3 regions of the Paenibacillus sp. JGP012 genome follow, and region 1 is predicted to be linked to each of the others. Evidence: riboswitches for the same ligand, from Rfam matches in the RefSeq annotation. Region 1 holds a riboswitch; each other region holds the start of a gene.
What was found. Region 1 has a riboswitch for cobalamin ahead of nikB (nickel ABC transporter permease). Riboswitches for the same ligand answer to the same signal wherever they lie in the genome.
Positions count from the first base shown of each region.

Region 1 (7,333 bases):
CGGTAGAAGATCTGCGGTATCTGATCTCGTTCGTCGTATATCTGGCTGTCGCCGTCATGACGGCGAGCCTTGCAGGCCGATTGCGGCAGCAGCTGGATCGGGTTAAATCACGTGAAGCAACGACAAATGCGTTGTACGATCTGAGCCGTCAGATTACCGCAATTAGCGATCTGGATACTTTACTGGATAACATGACAAGCCATATATCACGGATGCTGGGTAGCAAGGCGGTCATGTATCTGCCTGATCCTCAAGGGGAATTGAAGCTGTGGGTGAGCAGTGGGTCTGCAGCAGCAGATTCGGAAAAGAGTATCTGGGGAAGCCATTCCTCGGAACTGGCGATCGCGGGTTGGGTGTACAAAAACGGGCAAATCGCGGGCCAAGGCTCGACTATGCTCGGGAAGTCCTCCGGGCTGTATATTCCGCTGCGGACAGAGGATCACATCCATGGCGTGCTGGCGGCAGACATGACCGCAAGCGAGATAGAGAAGCGGCAGGAGCAGCGTCTGCTGCTGGAAGCCTGCGGCAGTCTTGCGGCTGGAGCTATCGCGCGGGTGAAGCTGGCGGAGGAGGCTCGTCTGGCTCAGGTGACTGCTGAATCGGAGCGGATACGAACCGCGCTGCTGGATTCCGTGTCCCATGAGCTGCGCACACCGCTGACCGCGATTATCGGCTCGGCCACAGGGCTGATCGAGAATGATCAACTTTTTACAGCCGAGGATCGAAAAGAATTGACCAGCAACATTCGCGATGGTGCATTGCGTATGAATCGTCTGGTGACCAACCTGCTCGGTATGGTGCGACTGGAGAGCGGCATGCTGCAATTGAACCGTAAGTGGTGCGATGCAGGTGATATGATCAGCATTGTGCTCGCGAAGATCAGGGAATTCAGTCCTCAGCGAGAAATTACGGTGCAGCTGCCGGAGGAGCCGGTCTTTTTTTACGGAGATGAAGTGCTGCTGGAGCAGGTGCTGGTGAATGTCGTTAGCAATGCGATCAAGTATTCGCCTGAGGGAAGCAAGGTCACCATACAGGTGAGTGAGGATAAAAAAGAGGACACATTGATCCTCATCGTGGATGATCAGGGGATTGGAATTATGGAAGCGGAGCGGCATAAAATTTTTGATAAGTTTTATCGCTCTCCATCTACGCTCCATATAACGGGAACGGGGCTCGGTCTTGCCATCTGCAAAGGAATTGTAGAAGTTCATGGAGGGACGATCCAGGCTGAGACTAACCCGGACGGAGGAACAAGAATACGTATAGATTTGCCTGCGGGAGCGGAAGAATTACCGTTGACCTGTTCAGTGCAAGGAGAGGCTGGAGAATAGATGAACACTGCATCAGGGGCCCGCATTCTGGTGATTGATGATGAGCCGCAGATTCGCAAACTGCTGAAAGTGACCCTTCAGGCTCACCAATATGAGCATTATGAATGTGTGGATGGAGAAGAGGGCATCGTGCAGGCGAGCATCGTTCATCCCGATCTGATTATTCTCGATCTGGGCTTGCCCGGCATATCGGGCATGGACGTGCTTCGCCGGATACGAGAGTGGTCACAGGTGCCGATTATTGTACTTACAGCGAAGGATCAGGAGGCGGATAAAATTGCAGCACTGGATGGAGGGGCAGATGATTATGTGACCAAGCCGTTTGGCATGGGTGAACTGGTTGCCCGGATTCGGGTGGCGCTGCGCCATGTCGCCAAAACAACGGATGAACCCGTACTGCGCTTCGGATCACTGGTTATGGATCTGGCCCTTAGACAAGTTGAGCTGGATGGGGAACAGATCAAATTAACGCCGACGGAGTATGAAATGCTCAAGGTGCTGGCCTCTAATGCAGGCAAAATTATTACGCAGCGTCAGCTTTTGCAGCAAGTGTGGGGTGCGCATCATCATGAGTCAGACAGCCACTATCTGCGGGTTTATGTGGGCCATTTGCGCAAAAAGTTAAAGGAAGACCCCACCCGTCCTACATTTATCCAGACCGAGCCCGGGATAGGGTACCGTTTTTTATTACAGGATGAACCATAACAAGCAAAAGCGCCGTTTCCGGGTAGTCCAGAAACGGCGCTTATTGATTTATGAAGTGAATTTAGGCAGCCAGTCGCCGTGGGCTTCAATCAAATCGTCGCACATGGCTACGATGTCATCCATGGAGAGCTCGGCAGCTGTATGCGGGTCAAGCATGGCGGCATGATATATATGTTCTTTTTTACCCGTCATCGCGGCTTCGATTGTAAGCAGTTGTGTGTTAATGTTGGTGCGGTTCAGTGCTGCCAGCTGAGGCGGCAAATCTCCGATGGTTGTCGGGCTGATACCGGAACCATCGACCAGACAAGGCACCTCGACACATGCTTCACGCGGCAGATTGGTGATGAGTCCGTTGTTCATGACGTTGCCGCCGATTTTGTACGGACGATCCGTCTCCATTGCTTCCATAATATGCGAGGCATATTCACGGCTGCGCGTATGCTGAATATTTTCACTCGCAAACAGCTTCTCCCGCATTTCCTTCCATTCTGCAATCTGGTTTACACAGCGGCGTGGATATTCATCCAGCGGAATGTTGAAACGTTCGATCAGCTCCGGGTAGCTGCGTTTGATAAAATACGGATGATACTCCGCGTTATGCTCGGAGGATTCTGTGACATAGTAACCAAAGCGGTGCATCAGCTCATATCGTACCATGTCGTCATGGGTTTCCTGCTGCTTCTGTCTCGCAAGGCGTTTGATTTCAGGATACAGATCGACGCCATCCCTTGTCACCTCCAGCAGCCATGCCATGTGGTTAATGCCTGCGATTTTAGCAACGACACCTGTCTGATCCATTCCGAGCGCATCGAACAAGTGGGGTACGCAGACCTGTACGCTATGACACAGTCCTACCGTTTTAATGCTCCCATGCACATTCATGACGTTGGTGAGTACAGCCATCGGGTTGGTATAATTCAGGAACCAGGCATCCGGACATACCTCTTGCATGTCGCGCGCAAAGTCGAGCATCACCGGGATGGTACGCAGGTTGCGGAAAATGCCTCCAATGCCGAGGGTATCGGCAATCGTTTGACGCAGGCCGTATTTCTTCGGTATTTCAAAATCCGTGATGGTGCATGGATCATATCCGCCGACCTGAATGGCATTGATTACATATTTGGCTCCGCGCAGCGCTTCCTTGCGATCATGATATGTTTTGACGGAACAGCGACTGCCCAGGGATTGCGCCAGGCTTTTTAACAAGCGCTCCGAGTCACTTAGACGCTCGGCATCAATATCAAACAAGGCTAATTCAAAGTCCTGCAGGGCCTCCGTCATCATGACATCACCCAATACATTTTTTACAAAAACGGTGCTGCCCGCACCGAGAAACGTAATTTTGTTCATCTCAAGTTCATCCTCCCTGAAAAAATGTTGTACCCCAACTATAGGCCGAACAGGCCCGTATCACTATGGCTCAACCCCTCTCAAACATGGCATAATCCCATTTTTGTTCCCGTTTTCAGTCCAAATTTGCGTTATACAGCTGTTATAATTTAAGGTGAAGTAAGTGAGGGGAATTGTAATGAAGTAAATGAGGTTAGACGTAGTGAAGTGAGAGGGATTATGTATGTAAGTTTACGTCCAAGGCTGCATGACTGCTGCATTGAGAGGAGGAGAAGCATGAGCCGGAAAATAGAGATGAACGTGGTTTCTGCGGGCTGGACGCAGATGGAGCTGGTTTTGTTATTTTACGGATGGGAAGCGTGTGATTCTGCCCATTACTGGGGGCCGGGTGTTCGGGATTCCTATATTGTGCACTACATCCATGAAGGCTTCGGCACAGTGTATATGGGGGATCGGGAGTATCGTCTGACTAAGGGAGAGGGCTTCATCATATTGCCTGACACGGTCATCCATTATGAGGCTGATGCGCACGAGCCCTGGACTTATTCATGGTTTGGCTTCAAAGGCGTGCAGGCCAAGGCGTTTATGCAGCGTGCGCAGCTAAGCGCCGAGCATCCGGTATTCAAGGCGCGTGATGCTGAAACGATGGCGCTTTTATATGACGAGATGGTTCAGGCTGGAGCGAGCCCCCTTCCGGGAGGGGATGTGCTTCATCAGAGTTTGTTATATCGACTGATCGCGGCTTTGATATCTTCCGCCCCTGCCAGTGCTGAGGATCGCCAGCTGCTTTCGACCAAAGAAACTTATATTCGGCAGGCTGTGCAGTTTATGGAGAACCGCTACAGCCAGCGCACCTCTATTCTGGATATTGCTCAGGCTGTCGGACTGGACCGAACATATTTATCAGGTCTCTTCAAAGAACGATACGGCAAGTCACTTCAGGCCTTTTTCCTGGAATATCGTATGAACCGTGCAGCGGAGCTGCTTCGCAACCCTGCCCTTTCTGTCAGTGAAGTAGCACATTCTGTTGGTTACACGGACCCGCTTTTATTTTCCAAAATGTTCAAGCGTGTGACAGGTGTATCCCCAAAGGGCTCACGGGGGTCGTGAATTCGTAATTAGCGGTATCCAAGATTTTAATTTTGAAATAAAAGTTTTGAACATTAATCGGCATGCCGCTATACTGATACAGAAGTGCTATCCTTTTTGTGTAATTTTTAAATTGGTACTACGACTTAATTGAATATGTGGAGCTTGGTGCTCTGCCCGCTGGGGCAGAAGCTTAAAAGGGAAGTCCGGTGTGATGCCGGCGCGGTCCCGCCACTGTAACAGAGGAGTCTAGCAGCATATCCACTGGTCTGGAACAGACCGGGAAGGAGCTGTTATGACAATGACGCTGAAGCCAGGAGACCTGCCAGGTTTGACAAACACAGCAGTACCCTACGGGAGATAGGAAGGTGTTTAAAGAGCATGATTTTTTCTGAAAATCTGTTTATTTAAGGCGTCCTTATCCAGTACAACGGAGAGGGACGCCTTTTTGGAATGCACAGAAAATGGCGGTATATGTATGCATTACATCGGGAAGGGCGTTTTGTTCATTGGGCAGGTACATCATTAAACGATTATTACAGCTGGTCGCCGTTCTGTTTGGCATTACATTTCTGACGTTCCTGTTAACGTATCTGTCTCCGGGAGACCCTGCAAGGTTAATGCTAATGTCCACGGGAGTTACGCCTTCGGATGAGCTCGTCAGACAGGTGCGGTCTGAACTGGGGCTGGATCAGCCATTTCTGGTGAGATACGGAACGTGGCTTGCACAGGTGGTTACCGGAGACTTTGGTACCTCATATAAATATGGACGCCCGGTTCTGGACGTTTTGATGGCAAGACTGCCTGCTACGCTGCGGTTAACAGGAAGTGCGATGCTGCTCGTTATTCTGATCTCCTTTCCGTTAGGGATACTTGCGGCTGTGCATCGGAACCGGCTGCTGGACGCTGTGATTCGGCTGTTTTCGTTTGCCGGTCTGTCGATGCCCGGCTTCTGGCTGGGCATGCTGCTGATGCTGGTGTTTGGTGTGCAGCTGAAGCTGCTGCCTGTTATGGGAAGCTCGGGCTGGACAAGCCTTATTCTGCCTGCAGTCACACTGGCTATTCCGTTGATTGCCCAGTACAGCAGGCAGATTCGCGTGGTTCTGCTGGAGGAGACCAGCCAGAATTACGTGGTGGGAGCAAGAGCAAGAGGGGTAAAGGAGTCGATCATTATGTGGCGACATATACTGCCCAATGCCATGCTGCCGATTGTAACCCTTCTGGGTATGACAACCGGAGCATTGCTTGGCGGGGCAGCGATTGTGGAGAGCTTGTTCGTATGGCCGGGCGTAGGCCAGATGGCGGTGGATGCGATTTTTACACGGGATTATCCGTTGATACAGGGGTATGTCATGTGGATGGCGATCATCTATGTCACATTGAACCTGCTTGTTGATCTGTGGACACATCTGCGTGATTCGCGCATTCAACTGGATGTGGATGTCTAGATGCGCAGCATTCGATGGATGCTGACGGAGCGTCGCACATTTATGTTTCTGCTGTCTCTGACCGCAGGCTGGATCATTCTGGCTATCGTGGGTCCGCTATTTGCGCCGCATGATCCACTCGCTGCGAATTTTACCCAGGTGCTGCAGCCGTCCAGCCCGGAATATCCGCTTGGTACAGACCAGCTCGGGCGCTGTGTTCTGTCCCGTCTGCTCTATGGAGCGAGGACGTCGCTGCTGCTTACGTTCATGATGATCGGTATTGTATTCACTCTCGGTGTTGTGATCGGTACAATTGCCGGTTTTGCAAGAGGGGTGACGGATACAATCATGATGCGGCTGTGTGATACGCTGATGGCGTTTCCGGGATTGATTTTTGCCATTGCTGTGGTCGGTATGTTGGGTCCTGGTCTGTTTAATACCGTCGCGGCGCTTTCCGTTGTCTGGTGGGCAAAGTATGCGCGGATGGCTCGAAGTCTGGTCATTTCTCTTCAGCAAAAAGAATTCGTCACCACCGCAGCCTTCAGCGGTGCGCGTAAAATACAGATCATCGGCAGAACGATACTGCCCAATATGCTGTCGCCCTTAATCGTAATGGCCATGATGGATGTAGGTGGCATGATGCTCTCTATCTCGGGCTTGTCCTTTCTTGGACTTGGCGCACAGCCTCCAGACCCTGAGTGGGGAGCGATGCTGAATGAAGGCAGGCGATATTTGCAGACAGCGCCGTGGCTTCTAATTTATCCGGGGCTGGCGATATTCAGTACCGTGATCATTTTTAATTTGCTGGGAGACAGTTTGCGAGATGTGCTTGATCCCAAGAAAAATACAGCGTAACAGGGGGAAGTAAAGGCATGAGCAAGGTTCAAAGAATAGGGTTGTTTGCTCTCATATCCATGCTGGTGGTTCTGGTGCTGGCTGCTTGCGGCACCAATCCAAATTCATCGGCTTCATCATCATCGAATGCAGCAGAGAATGCGGGAAAATCATCAGGTGCAGATGCGGGCGGCACAGGTACTGCAGGCAAGAAATCACATCTGAATGTGGCATTGTTCTGGCTGGGCAGCAGCCTTGATCCTGCCGAGGAGTGGAACGGGTGGACGCTGGCACGGGCTGCGATCGGGGAGACGCTGATCCAGTTCGATGAACATATGAAGATGGTTCCCAAACTGGCGGACAAGTGGGAGCGAGTCGACGACACAACGTGGCATTTCCACATTCGTGACGGGGTTACATTTCATAATGGCAATCCGGTAACGGCTGACGCGGTCAAAAAATCGATTGAACGCTCCATCTCGCTGAATGAGCGAGGTCAATCTACACTGCCGATTGCTTCCATGACGGCTAAAGGGCAGGACCTTACGATGAAAACCACAGAGCCGGATGCCTCTCTTCTGGGCAACATTGCCGAGC
Region 1 is NZ_JACHKG010000014.1:111,968-119,300, forward strand. It holds gene HNR77_RS17655 (ATP-binding protein) at 1-1,331, shown strand, start outside; gene HNR77_RS17660 (response regulator) at 1,332-2,036, shown strand; gene melA (alpha-glucosidase/alpha-galactosidase) at 2,085-3,386, opposite strand; gene HNR77_RS17670 (AraC family transcriptional regulator) at 3,663-4,496, shown strand; cobalamin riboswitch at 4,625-4,819, shown strand; gene nikB (nickel ABC transporter permease) at 4,985-5,923, shown strand; gene nikC (nickel transporter permease) at 5,924-6,757, shown strand; gene HNR77_RS17685 (ABC transporter substrate-binding protein) at 6,775-7,333, shown strand, end outside.

Region 2 (7,333 bases), on a different contig from region 1:
TAGCCGAAGTCATTCTTATTGCCACTACCATTGCTTCCAAAGGACTGCGTGATGCAGGCATGGAAGTATACCGTCATCTGAAACAGCAGGACTTTGTTGCAGCGAGGCGTGCACTCGGCATGATCGTGGGACGTGATACAGCACATCTGGACGAGCCTGAGGTCGTTCGGGGAACGGTGGAGACGGTCGCGGAAAATATCGTGGATGCCATCGTATCACCTCTGTTCTATGCACTTATTGGCGGTGCTCCGCTGGCTATGGCGTACCGTGCTGTCAACACACTGGACTCTATGGTTGGTTATAAAAATGACAAATATCTGCATCTCGGCTGGGCTTCGGCCCGTCTGGACGATTGGGCGAACTGGATTCCTGCCCGTCTGACGGCGATGCTGTTAATTACGGGAGCATGGGTCATGAAGCTGGACGCCAAAGGCGCAGCGCGTATGGTTACCCGGGATGCAAGACTGCATCCAAGCCCGAACAGCGGTTTCCCGGAATCGGCCGTTGCTGGTGCGCTGGGCATTCGGCTGGGCGGACATAATGTGTATCACGGCGTTTCCTCGTTTCGTGCGTATATGGGTGAACCAACGCGGCCAATGGAGGCAGAAGATATTGTGCGAACGACACGGCTGATGTTCTGGTCGGCGGGTGCTTTTGTTGTCCTGTGTTTCTTGACCGTGCTTGTTGTACGGCTGACGGGAGGCACGCTGTTATGGCAATAAAGAGAGGGCGGCGGCATCAAGCAGAACGTAGTGCAGCACTAGTGGGTGAATCAGAGCAGCTTGGCCCGCAGCGTAGCATTGTGCTGATCCGTCATGGGACGACGTCCTGGAATGTGGAAAAAAAATATTTGGGGCATACCGACATCGCTCTGCTGCCTGATGCAAATGAAGAGCTGGCTATGCTGCGCGAGCAATGCCGCGATCTCGCATGGGACGCTGTATATTGCAGCGACCTGCTTCGCTGTCGCCAGACGCTTGCGCATATTGCGCCGCAGGCAGCTGCGGAGGCGACGCTGGACCGGCGCCTGCGCGAGAATGATTTTGGAGAGTGGGAAGGTCTGACCTATGAGCGATTGAAGCATAATCCGATCTACCGAAGCTGGATTGATCATCCGCAGGACGTTACACCACCTGGGGGTGAAGCGTGGTCGTCTTTTGTCGAGCGCATGGATTCATTTCTGGACGAGCACTTATGGTTGGATGAAACCGTATCGCCTGCGGGAGAGATCTACAAGCCAGCCCCGAGGACTGAACAAAGAATACTCATTGTGACACATGGCGGGGTCATTCGTTATATGCTTTCCCGACTTCTTGACGGCGTTGGCTTCTGGGATACTCACGTAATCCCCGGTCAAGCCATTCAGGTTCATCTGCAAAAGCAGGGCGGGAGATGGCTGGGCCGGAGGGGGTCTTTTCCGCCAATCGGGTTGTAAGGTTAAGCAATATACCCTATAATCACAACAGAAGTATGCTCGGTATGGACAGGTTGTATGGGGTGAGATGAGATGTGCTGCCTGAGCTGACGTGTTCTGTACCGAATAATACAGCTGTGTTAGATTGGTTTTAATTCATTATTAACGACCAAGGGTCCCGTGTGTGGAGAGGTTATTCATGATAAGGAAACACAAGGTCATGATCTGCATAAGGGTAAAATGGGGAAGCTGGTGCAAATCCGGCACGGTCCCGCCACTGTGAAACAGGAGTATTCCTGTAAGTCAGGTTACCAGCCCTGGACGTACAAGCCGCTGTTCCTTCGAGGAAAGGACAACGTTTCGGGCCATTCTATGCGCATGGACAGCCTAGTGCTGCACATGTACAGATTGCCGTAAGCGAGACGTTCTCCCTGATCCTTTGTAAGAGGATCGGGGATTTTTCTTGTTGTACACGGTGTGTTCAAAAATATTATGTTACACGAGCCACTCCGATTGCAGTACCATTTTCCGATCGCTGTTATCCCCGGATTTTTTGGATTCCTTTAATTTGAGGGGAAAATCCGGTGATAAAGGCGAACACTTCGTTTCTCCAAATTGGTTCTGCACTCTCCGTTAAACGTGTACACATCTTCATTTTCGTTTCATCGGAACACCAAGATGGGGCAGAGCATTAAGAGTGAGGTAATATGCAACAACAATAGTACAGATAGAGAAGGGGAGTTTAAATCAATGATTAAGAACTGGAAAGCACTATCATCTCTGCTGAGTGCAGCGATGCTGGCACTGGCGCTGGCTGGATGCGGCAATGCAACAACGAAAGAAGGAGCAGGTAGTTCGCAACAGCCTGCACAGGAGCAAACTCAGGAACAAACACAAACGGATCTGAAAACCCAATATCCACTTACCGTTACAGATGCGACAGGTGAATCATTCACGTTCGAAAAAGCACCAACCAAAATTGTATCCGTATCTCCTGCCGAGACAGAGTCTCTGTTTGCCCTTGGGTTGGACAATGAGATTATTGGTGTGTCCGATTATGACGATTATCCGGAAGCGGCCAAAACTAAAGCCAAAATGGGCGGCATCAACAAGCCGAATGAAGAGTCCGTTATTGCAGCCGATGCTGATATCGTATTCGGAGGCATTTCATTAAGCGAGGATGCAGTGAAAAAGCTGCGTGATATGGGTATCACCATTTTCAAAACCGACCCTAAATCCATCGACGATGTGATGAACAATATCGAAACCTTCGGTAAAATTACTGATCATCAGGAGCAGGCGCAGAAATTGATTGCACAGATGAAGCAGGATGTAACTGATGTGACCGAAGCGGTACAAGCTGTAAAACCGGAGGACAAGAAGAAAGTATATATTGAGTTCTCTCCAGGCTGGAGCGTAGGTAAAGGTGAGTTCATGGATGAGCTGATCACGGTTGCAGGCGGCACCAATATTGCTGCAGACAAAGAGGGCTGGTATCAGATTAATGAGGAGAATGTTATTGCCTCCAACCCGGATGTTATTTTGTATGCCAATGATGTAGTGGAGGACTCCAAAACGCTCGATCAGATCATCAAGGCACGTAGCGGCTGGGATCAAATTACAGCAGTGAAGAATAATGCGGTGATTGGTCTGGATGCTAACTTGCTAAGCCGTCCGGGACCTCGTGTAACCCAAGGGTTGAAAGAAGTAGCCAAAGCAATCTATCCTGACCTGTTCAAATGAGCAGGAAGCTGATGCTGTTTGGAACGATGGGCATGGCGCTGCTGGTTTTTACCGTGCTCATCTGCACAGGCATTGGTTCAGTGGCACTGCCAATCGGGGACATCGCGGGCATTCTTATTCATAAGATGCCGTGGATCGGCGACTGGGTTACACCGGATTGGGGCAAGGCGTCCGAACAGATTATATGGAAGGTTCGTTTCCCGCGTGTATTGCTTGCGATGCTGGTTGGAGCTTCACTTGCCATTGCGGGAGCGGGCTTTCAAGGTGTGCTGCGCAATCCGCTGGCCGATCCGTTTACACTCGGAGTATCATCAGGAGCCTCGGTAGGGGCAGCATTTCTGATCTTCTTCGGCCTGCAGTATGCCTTGATCGGAATCTGGACGCTGCCGCTGGTTGCCTTTTTGACCGGGGTCATTACCCTGTGGTTTGTCATGGCTTTGGCTCGTGAAGGGCGTAAAATTCCTACGCACAGCCTGATTCTGGCAGGCGTCGTTATGCAAAGCTTTCTGGCTGCGGTCGTTTCGTTCCTGTCGACCATGTCCAAGCAAACGATTAATGAAATTATATACTGGACGATGGGAAGTCTGGCTTTGCGCGGGTGGTCGTATACGGCCATCCTTTTCCCGTATTTCCTGCTTGGGCTGGTCTTTCTGTGGAGCCGGGCGCGTTCACTGAACGTGCTGGCACTCGGTGAACGTCAGGCTGCACATATCGGTGTTGGCGTGGACAGACTCAAGCTGTCCGTGCTCGCCGCGGGCACGCTTCTTACGGCCGCGGCTGTCTCTGTGTCGGGTGTAATCGGCTTTGTCGGATTGGTTATCCCGCACATGCTGCGGCTGCTGGTAGGGCCGGATTATCGACTGCTGGTACCTCTGTCTGCTATTGGTGGGGCGATCTTTATGGTGTGGGCAGATACGATTGCCCGCTCCCTGCTGGCTCCGACGGAAATTCCGCTCGGCGTTGTCACGGCATTTGTCGGGGCGCCGTTCTTTGCCTACTTGCTGCATCGGAACAAAAAGCTGCAGAAGGGGATGATGCCGTGAAGAAGCAGATGAAACAAAGGATGAGGCAGCATGGGAAACAGGGCACTGGACGGCCAGTGGACGCACAATCCAACGGTTCTTCCGGAGCGAGTTCAAGCAAGATGCTGGTGTCTCTTGCAGGGGCAGGCAAATCATATGGAGACCATCATGCATTACAAGATATAAACTGGCAGATTGCGGAAGGAGAATGGTGGGGCGTCGTTGGGGCGAATGGAAGCGGGAAGTCAACCCTGCTGCAGCTTATAGCTGGAACGGAAGAACTAAGTACAGGTCAGATTACGATAGATGGTCGCGATATCGGCTCTTACAGCCGCAAGGATCTGTCACGTATGATTGCCGTTTTGCAGCAGGATGGTCTGCCGGCGATCTCCTATCCTGTACGCGATGTCGTGGAAATGGGTCGATATCCGTACCAGAACTGGCTGGGCAGAGAAACAGCAGACGGGGCCCGGGTGGTCGACAGTGTGCTGGAAGAGCTGGGACTGACGGAGCTTGCAGAGCGGCCGCTGGATACGCTGAGCGGTGGACAGCGGCAGCGGGTGGCACTCGCCAAAGTGATGGCACAGGAGCCGCGCCTGCTGCTGCTGGACGAACCAACGACGTTTCTGGATATTAAATATCAGATGCAATTCATGGAGCTGCTGGCTGCATGGCGGCAGAAAAACAACATTACCATTGTGGCTGTGCTGCATGATTTGAATCTGGCTGCATTGTTTTGTGATCGGATTCTGGCACTGAGGGAAGGTGCAATGGTCGGGAAGGGCACACCTCACAGCCTGATGACGGAAGAGCAGATTCGGGACGTTTTTCGCGTTGAACCTGTGATGGTGTCCCATCCGAATCATGCCGTGCCTCAATTGCTGCTGCGTCGGGACAAGAAATAAATGCGGGTATTGGTTTTAATGAAGCGGGAGAACCCCCTATTTTGATGAAGGAAGTGCTGGTTGGATGAAGAATGAACAGATATTGGAACAATGGCTGACAAAAATTGTGGCTCCTGACCGGAACGTGGCTGCGGAAACATCTGCTCATGTGGATGTACTCACGAAACCGCCCGGAAGTCTCGGGAAATTGGAAGAGCTGGTGATTCGTCTTGCAGGTATGACGGGGAAAGCTCGCCCACGGTTTGATCGCAGAGCGGTGATTGTGATGGCTTCGGATCACGGTGTGGTCGCAGAAGGCATTAGTGCTTTTCCAGCGGAGGTAACACCGCAGATGGTGATGAATTTCCTTGCTGGCGGTGCTGCTGTGAATGTGCTGGCCCGTCAGGCGAGAGCAGAGGTCATCTGTGTTGATATCGGTGTAAATGCTGATCTGCAGCATGCAGATCTGTTCTCCCGCAACGTTCGTAAAGGTACAGCCAACATGGCCCAAGGGGCGGCGATGACTCGTGATGAGGCGATTCAGGCCATCTTGACAGGTGTGGAGGTGGTCGCCGAAGAAGTGGCAAAAGGTACACAGCTGTTTGTCACTGGAGAGATGGGGATCGGGAATACCACGGCAAGTGCTGCGGTGATGAGTGCACTCACCGGCATAGCACCTGCTGCTGCGGTTGGACGCGGAACGGGGCTGGACGATGCGGGTCTGCAGCGTAAAGCGGCTGTTGTCAGCCAGGCGCTGAGTGTGAACCAACCTGACCCGGACGATGCGCTTGATGTGTTAAGCAAGGTGGGCGGGCTGGAGATTGCCGGACTCACCGGGGTTATCCTTGCTGCTGCAGCTCATCGCTGTCCTGTCGTTATAGACGGATTTATCTCCACAGTTGCTGCGCTGGTTGCGAGACACCTGGCTCCTCTGAGTACAGCCTATATGATCGCTTCGCATACCTCCAATGAGAATGCACATGCAGCGCTGCTGCGTGAGCTTGAACTGAAGGCGATGCTTGATCTGGATATGCGTCTCGGTGAGGGAACGGGCGGGGTGCTTAGTCTGCATCTGATTGATGCGGCATGCCTCATTCTGAATGAGATGGCAACCTTCACAAGTGCTGGTGTGTCCGATGGATCAGGAGATGGCTCCCGATGAGTGTACTGGTCACAGGCGGGGCACGCAGCGGTAAAAGCTCGTTCGCCGAGCGTCTCTGTATGCAGCGTTCCTCGGAGGCGTGGTATGTGGCGACAGCCCAGGCATATGATGACGAGATGCGTGAACGCATTGCGATGCATCAGAAGCAGCGCGAGGACTCGGGTTACCTCTGGCGAACGATGGAGGAACCACTGGCTTTGCCCGCGCTGATAAAACGCATGGGCGAAGGTCATACGGGTACTTCTGCACCGACAATTCTGGTCGATTGCTTGACTCTTTGGCTGACCAATGTGCTGTTAGCGCATGAACAGGACGAGAGCCATGTACTTCAGGGACAGCTGGATGCGCTGGTGGAAGCGATTCGAACCTATCCGGGTCTGCTTGTGCTTGTTACAAATGAAGTAGGCGATGGAATCGTGCCTGAGTACAAGCTGGGCCGCATTTATCGTGATCTGGCGGGGGTGCTCAATCAGCGTATCGCAGCGATCTGCGGTGAAGTATTTCTCGTCACCGTGGGCATCGCGATTGAATTAAAAAGCAAGGAGTATCGTTTATGAAGCAGGGTGCATCCGGTTCAGCCGTTCCGCAGCGGAAATATGCGGCTGCGGCCGCATTTCAATTTTTGTCCCGTTTTCCTGTGAAAATGCAGCTTGATTTTGTGCCGCCACTGCTGCGTGAAAGTGTAGTGTATTATCCGCTTGTCGGTGCGGCAATCGGTCTATGTGTCTGGCTTGTTGGCGCACTGAGCGGTCAACTTCTGCCTGCTTTTCCGGCAGCGGTTCTGACCTTGACGTTATGGGTGTGGCTGACCGGAGGGCTTCATCTCGACGGATGGATGGATACGGCGGATGGACTGCTCAGTTACCGCAGCCGTGAACGTATGCTGGAGATTATGAAGGACAGCCGGGTAGGAGCGATGGGGGTTATAGCCTGCGTGCTGCTGCTTATGATGAAGGCTGCTCTGATCGCGGACTTTATTGCCAGCGGCAGCTGGGTGTACGGCGCTTTGCTGATTCTGCCCATGATCTGGAGCCGCTGGTTCATGGTGTACGCGATGTCGGCCTGGCCTAATGCACGCGGAGATGACGGGCTCGCTGTATTATTCAAA
Region 2 is NZ_JACHKG010000032.1:10,624-17,956, reverse strand. It holds gene cbiB (adenosylcobinamide-phosphate synthase CbiB) at 1-722, shown strand, start outside; gene HNR77_RS25285 (histidine phosphatase family protein) at 713-1,435, shown strand; cobalamin riboswitch at 1,613-1,748, shown strand; gene HNR77_RS25280 (ABC transporter substrate-binding protein) at 2,165-3,157, shown strand; gene HNR77_RS25275 (FecCD family ABC transporter permease) at 3,154-4,200, shown strand; gene HNR77_RS25270 (ABC transporter ATP-binding protein) at 4,302-5,084, shown strand; gene cobT (nicotinate-nucleotide--dimethylbenzimidazole phosphoribosyltransferase) at 5,149-6,225, shown strand; gene cobU (bifunctional adenosylcobinamide kinase/adenosylcobinamide-phosphate guanylyltransferase) at 6,222-6,782, shown strand; gene cobS (adenosylcobinamide-GDP ribazoletransferase) at 6,779-7,333, shown strand, end outside.
Region 2: another riboswitch for cobalamin. It lies ahead of HNR77_RS25280 (ABC transporter substrate-binding protein); the one in region 1 lies ahead of nikB (nickel ABC transporter permease).

Region 3 (7,333 bases), on a different contig from region 1:
CCTGTTCCTGCCCGCACTTTACATCGCGATTACAACGTATCATCAGGACATGCTGCCGACCACACTGATTCTCAGCATAGCTGGAGCAAGGGAAGCCATCCCTTTTCCGGCGCTTATCGAGGCACTCATCATGGAACTGTCCTTTGAAGCCCTGCGCGAGGCCGGAGTAAGGCTGCCAAAGACGGTCGGTCAAGCGGTCAGTATTCTCGGTGCCCTTGTGATTGGACAAGCCGCTGTGCAGGCAGGTATTGTATCGGCACCGATGGTGATTATCGTATCCATGACGGGGATTGCCTCATTTACGATTCCGCGCTTTAACTTTGCGATCACCGTTCGGCTGCTGCGATTTCCGATTATGCTGTTGGCAGGTATGCTGGGGCTGTACGGTATCGTCATCGGTCTTGTGCTAATCTCGGTGCATCTCACACAGATGACGTCATTCGGCGTGCCGTATCTGTCAGGTGTTAGCCCGTACAGCAAAAAAGATACCAAAGACATTCTGGTTCGTGTGCCTTGGTGGAAAATGATCAATCGTCCTTCAACGGTCAATCGGGACCGGAAGCGGATGACTAGAGATATTAATGGTTCGCCGGAAGCGGAGGAAGGATGGTAATCCCATGCGTTTTTTAATAAAATACAGGGCTGTCGCTGCACTCCTCCTATGCACCTCTCTGCTTGCTGGCTGCTGGGATCGTGAAGAGATCAATGATGTTGCTTTTGTCATTGGCATAGCTGTGGATAAGGAAAATAATGATTACCGATCCAGCCTGCAAATTGCTCTTCCTGGACAATCCGGGGCATCCGGAAGCGTGGGTGGTGGTGGTGGAACAAGCGGTGACAAACCTTGGTTTATCCTCTCCAATACAGCGAACACACTGCGCGGGACTTCGCTGGAAGGTCAGAAATCACTCTCGCGCAGAATTTATTATGCGCACCGCCGCACCATCCTGATTGGTGAGGAGCTTGCACGTGACGGTGTTGCTCCCATGCTGGATTTGTTTACAAGATACCCTCTTAACCGGTTGTCTGCATTGCCGGTCGTTACACGTGGAGAAGCGTATAAGGTCATTGATACGGATGCACCGATCGAAAAGTTCCCCTCCGAGATGGTACGGGAATTATGTTTTCTCAACATGCGAAATCCGCGTTCGCTCAAAACGTTCATCGATTCGATACTAAGCGATGGAGTGGACCCTTTCCTGCCCATCGCGTCCGTCTCGGACAGTGTGCCTAAGGATTGGAAGGACTCCAAAACCAACATCAAGCTCGACGGGCTGGCTATTTTCAAAAAAGACAAGCTGGTGGGCATGATGGACAAGGCTCCTGCTGATGCGCTCATTCTGGCCATGGGTGAAGCCAATGAACCTGAGGTCATGGTTAAAGCCCCGCGCGGGAAAGGTGATCTGTTCATTAAACTGAATGAGAACAACTCGTCTCTTCACCCCAAAGTGGTTAATGGCAAGGTGAGTGTGACGATTCAACTCTATGCCAAAGGTGTTATCGTGGACAATGAATCCGATTACGGTGACCGGCGTGAGAATGAAATTATAAAACTAAATGAAGCAATACACCTGAAGATTAAAGAAGATATTGAGGAAGGCGTTCGTTTGGTTCAGAAGAAATTCAAAGCAGACATTCTCGGTATGGGTCGCTCCATACACCATCATTTACCAAAAGAATGGGACAAAATCAAGGATCGATGGGATGTCATCTATCCGGACGTTCAGGTTAATGTGGTACCACACGTCATTATTGAAAATGTAGGTATTGTCAATAAACCGATCGGGGTCGTAGAGGAGGATATTGTGCATGATTAAACCCCTGTTGTATACGTACCTGGCGATGGTTGTTGTAGTACTTGTGATGGATTTCAGGCATTTGAAGCAGGCGGCCTCCGTTAATCGCTGGCTTTCTTACGGAATCATCGTCATGGCAACAGGCATCTGGTTTTATGTGACGACATTGAAAAAAACGGTTTTTCTATCGGTATGGATGAGTCATATCATTCAGCGATTGCTTCCGTTACCCTGAGAGAAAGGAGGAGGCAGAATGAATCAGAAGGTAACCCACCGGCAAATGGTGTTAATCATTATGCTGCTGAGTATTACGGGTACACTGCTGCAGCCTCATACACAAGCGATTTTCTATGCAGAACAGCATGCTTATCTGTGTTATGTACCCGTTATTCTAATTATGTTTGCGTCGATGTGGATGCTTAGTCGTGTGCAGCGGCGCTTTCCAGATAAGGATCTGTTTGAATCACTTGTGACGCGATATCCTTTTTTGGGAAGGCTCGCCGGGTTCATGTACATTGCGTTTTTTTTCTTTGTATTTGCCAGAGATATTCGGCTGACGGGTGATTATGTAAGCATCACATTGCTGGAAACTACGCCTATATCCATTATTGTGCTTTCTTTGATTGTGATGGCTATATTTATTGTGCGCGGGGGTCTGGGTTCCCTGATCGGGATGGTGGAGCTGTATGTGGCTCTTTTTATATTAAACTCCATCATTGTGCCGTTTATGCTAATTAAACAGATCAATATAGATAACCTGAAACCCTTTTTTGATATTGATTTCGCGGGAGTGGGAAGGGGAAGTTGGTATCTGTTCTCTTTTTACGGGGAGATGATTGCTTTGCCCTTTGTGGTCAGAGGCCAGGATTTCAAAACAAAGTCCATTTTCTCAGGTAACGTACTGACAGGTTTGCTGATGATGTTAATTATTGTTGAAACGATTACTTCGATTGGCGTCCCGATTGCCTCCAGACTTGTGTATCCATCGTATGAACTGGCAAGGCAGCTGCAGATCAGTGATTTCCTGGATCGGTTTGATCTGGCGCTTGCGGCGGCAACCTTGCCTTGTATAATAACGAAGATTGCGTTTGACCTGTACTTTGTGTGCTGGGGACTGAAACGAATGATTCCCAAAGTGTCAGGCAAGGTGCTGACAGGGCCGATTGCCTTGATGGGTTTTGTCTGTGCATTCTGGTTTTTCCGCAATGCGATACAGCTGAATCGATTTACCCGGGAGTGGACATGGATTGCCATTGTATTTGAGGTAATATTTCCGATGGTATTTTTTCTGTTTCTGCGTCCGCGTAAAAAGGAAACACAGCATGCCCCGCATTCTGATTCCGGGGAGCGTACGTCTAAAGGCAAGCAGCACGGACAGGAACGTGAGCAGAACTCAATGGAATCGGATGATCAGACGGACGAAAAGTCTGGAGATCAGAAACGCAAGGAAACCCTTGGTGGCGGAAATCTGCAGCCTTCCTGATATATACCATAAAAAATCGTTATAGCTGATGAAGGCAAAAAGAGAGCGGTCATGGTTTCCCTCTGCAGAAGCAGCCTGTATACTGTAGTCAGACTAATGAACATTCGGCTGAACGAACAGGGGGAGCTTACATGGCACAGCATTTGGCAGGGGTACGTGTCGCATTAACCGGACCGCGAAAATCCAAAGAGATGTCTATATTGGTAGAGAAGATGGGTGGAGTTCCACTCGTGCGGCCTGCACAGGGGACGGTATTTCTGGATGATCGCAATATTAGAGACGGATTGGTCTCCTGGATATCCGATCCGCCCGATTGGGCCATTTTTACGACCGGCATGGGGTTGGACGCTTTGTTTAACATGGCTGAGGATATGGATGTTGCCGCGCAGCTGCGGGATGTCATTGCTGCATCTTGTATTGCAGCCAGAGGATATAAAACGGTCAATGCACTCAAGAAGCTGAAATTGACACCGCTCGTGCGGGATGATGATGGCAGTACAGACGGGTTGATTCGTGAGTTTGGCTCACATGATCTGGCAGGCAAAAAGGTTATGCTGCAGCTGCACGGTGAAACCGCTCCGAAGCTGGTGGCCTGGCTGGAGGAGCAGGGGGCTGCCGTGAGGCAGGTGCTGCCATATCGTCATGTACCGCCGGAAGCAGCAGAGCTTGAGCAGTTACTGAATGAGATTATTCGGCATGAGCTGCATGCCGTAGCTTTTACCAGCGGTCCACAGGTTCGCTTCTTGACGGAATATGCAGCTGCTCAAGGTAAACTGCAGCAGATGCTGATAGCTTTCAAGGAAGGTGTGGTCCCGGCCTCTGTGGGTAAGGTGACAGCGAATGCAATGCGTGAGGAAGGCATCGAAGCCATCGTTGTACCTGAGGAAGAGAAGATGGGGGCCTTGATTGTTGAGCTTGGCCGTTACTTCGCAGCACATCCGGTGGGTGTCCGGGAGTAAGATATGGAAAATGGTTTTGGGAAATGGCATTCGAAAGATGGTTTTGGGAAATAGCATATGGAAGATGGTTTTAAGAAATAGCATATGGGAGGTGGTTTTAAGAAAAGTTAGATGGAAGATGGTTTTCGGAGATCACAGATCGAAGATGTTTTCTGAAATGATATTATGAAAGATTTTTTAGGAATAGTTATATGTGAAGATGTTGAGGTTCTGGTCCGTTTGGCGGATCGGAATCTTTTTTGTTTTTTATCCATTATGCATCATCAGGAAAGGCAAGAAAGTGAAGGTTGCATACATAAATTGTAAATTATGAGAGTGTGAATTGTAATCAGGACAAGCATGGACATTATTTCCTGACCGATGTTATGATGAAGACAATATGAAAGCAGCAAGGTGCTCTTGCATAAAGCAAGAGGTAACAGGGAATCGGGTGCAAGTCCCGAGCGGTCCCGCCACTGTAATGGTGAAGCACTTTTCGATATAAGTCACTCGAATTGAACGGGGAAGACAGAAAAGACAGCTGATGATCCAGAGCCAGGAGACCTACCTTGCATGTGTCACCAAACCCTTCGCGGAAAGGAGTGGTGTACGATAATTCAGGAAATGGGCAAACATCGGTTTGCTCCAGCAGGCCCCACAGGGGCCTCGTGGCTGTGTGTGTTTCTTCAGAGGAAGCCCAGGCCAGCTTTCCTGAGTGTACGTACATGCGTATCTCATCCGTGATCAGGATGGGATTTTTTTGTTTTTATCATCGTAAAATGATGGACCCAATCGGGATATTTGAAATAACAAGTGATGCTGAATGCATGGGAGCTATTGAATCGTGGCTGTATCCGAAGAAGATGCAGTACATGTTGGAATATTGGACATCGGCTGGCTGGAGATGCGGGTAGATGAGTTTTGGCATGTTCAGATCGATCGGCAAGGGACATGAACAGCAAGACAAGTGGAATGAGGGAGGAAGTAGTATGCAAAAGCAAGGCAAGCTGCTCATCATCGGGTTTGGTCCGGGTGCGATGGAGCATATTACGAAGCGTGCACTGGATGCATTGCAGGAAAGCGAGGTCATCATTGGATATAACACGTATGTTGATCTGATTCGGCCTTTGCTGAACGGACAAGCCATCGTACGTACAGGCATGACGGAGGAGGTCAGCCGAGCGCAGGAGGCAGTCAAGCAGGCGGAGGCAGGTCATATCGTAGCGGTTATCTCCAGTGGAGATGCAGGGGTATATGGTATGGCCGGGCTGGTGTATGAAGTGCTGATCGAGCAGGGCTGGACACCGGATACAGGGGTAGCTGTCGAGGTAATTCCGGGTGTATCTGCGATTCAGTCTTGTGCTTCCTTGCTTGGCGCACCCGTCATGCACGATGCGTGTACGATCAGCCTTAGCGATCATCTGACACCATGGGAGACGATTATTCGCCGGGTTGAAGCAGCTGCTGCGGCTGATTTTGTCATTGCTTTGTACAATCCCCGGAGTGGACGGCGTACACGCCAGATTGTAGAGACGCAGGAGATGCTGCTGCGTTATCGTGATCCGAAGACACCTGTTGGTCTGGTCAAAAGTGCATACCGCGAGCGTCAGGACGTGGTCATGACCACGCTCGAGGATATGCTGAATCACGATATCGGCATGCTGACCACCGTGATTATCGGCAATTCCTCCACCATGATGTACGAAGGCATCATGGTCACCCCGCGCGGATATCAGCGGAAATATACGCTGAACTCCGCGGAACAGCCGCTCAGACCACATGAGCGGCTGCGCACCGAAGCCGAGCCATGGTCGCTCGGCGCTCGGGAAGCCCGCGCTGCCGCCTCCGGCGAGGCAGCGGGCGATGACGCGGCGCGCCCAGCGCAAGCCGCGCCATCGGCGGAGCCAGCCCTGCGCGGCGCCAGCGCCGGAGCGGGCACGGCTCCGCAAGGGCCGCCGCCCGCAGGCGCATGGGCGGCCGCCACGCCTGCGGCAAGCCCGGCGAGCGCTGCCGCTGGCACCGCCGTGCTTGCCGCAGAGCGGCCCGCGTCCGCGGCGGCGGAGGCCGCACCGCGCGCAGCCGCTGTGGCGCCACGCGCCGGCGCAGCGGAGCTCGCCGCCGAGGCGCTGACGCGGCTCGCGGCAGGCGGCGCGCTCGCGGGCGAAGCGGCAAGCCGCTGGCTGGACGCAGCTGCGTCAGGCCCGGCAGCCGGAGGCGCGCAAGGCGCCAGCGGTGCTGCGGCGGTTGGCACCGCAGCTCGGCCCGTGCCGGGGCGCAAGGCGCCGCTCTTTGAGATCGGCGTGTCGCCCGGCGTGGGCAACAAAAAATTCACCGCCGCCCAGATGGCCCTGCTGGCGCAGTGTGCAAGCGAGGACGGCGAGCTGGAGTATACACCCGAGCACCAGATTATTCTGCGGGTGCCGACATTTGAGCCGGACACGCTCGTGGAGCAGCTGCGTGCCGCGAACTTTATCGTGGTGCCGATCGGTGATGTCATCAAGGTCAAAGCCTGTGACTTCTGCAACCTGGAGAAGGACGATGCTGTACCGATGGCTAATCATCTGCAGGAAGTCATTGGCGGTTTATCTGCTCCCAAGGAAACCAGTGTAGCGCTGAACGGCTGCGGCATGGCTTGTTACGGGGCGGTGCTGGAGGACATCGGCATCGTCTACCGCAAAGGCGCGTACGATCTGTTCCTTGGCGGCAAAAAGTTCGGGCGCAACGCGCACCCGGCTCAGCCTGTAGCAGAAGGAATTCCTGGAGACGAGATTGGCGGCATCGTAGAGCGTATTGTGGCGGAGTACAAAGAAAAAGGCCATCCAAACGAGCGATTCCACAAGTTTTTCAAACGGGTGGGTGTCATTCAGGGCTTCCGTCACGTGGATGCACCAGTCACCGTGGAAGTTAACCCGGTATGCGGTGACTGATGAAGTAACTGATGTGATAACTAAGAGAACGAGGATACAGGATAGAAGATAGAGAGATGTGAAGATAGAAAGACAGAAAGACAGAAAGACAGGAGATAGAAGAACAGGATGATATGAGATAGAGGACACCGTTGTTCGATCACTGGCTAGGGATAGGAAACTCGATCGATCATTAGCTAGGAAGATAGA
Region 3 is NZ_JACHKG010000002.1:482,691-490,023, forward strand. It holds gene HNR77_RS04595 (spore germination protein) at 1-613, shown strand, start outside; gene HNR77_RS04600 (Ger(x)C family spore germination protein) at 618-1,817, shown strand; gene HNR77_RS04605 (hypothetical protein) at 1,810-2,031, shown strand; gene HNR77_RS04610 (GerAB/ArcD/ProY family transporter) at 2,050-3,279, shown strand; gene HNR77_RS04615 (uroporphyrinogen-III synthase) at 3,411-4,238, shown strand; cobalamin riboswitch at 4,613-4,803, shown strand; gene cobJ (precorrin-3B C(17)-methyltransferase) at 5,207-7,144, shown strand.
Region 3: another riboswitch for cobalamin. It lies ahead of cobJ (precorrin-3B C(17)-methyltransferase); the one in region 1 lies ahead of nikB (nickel ABC transporter permease).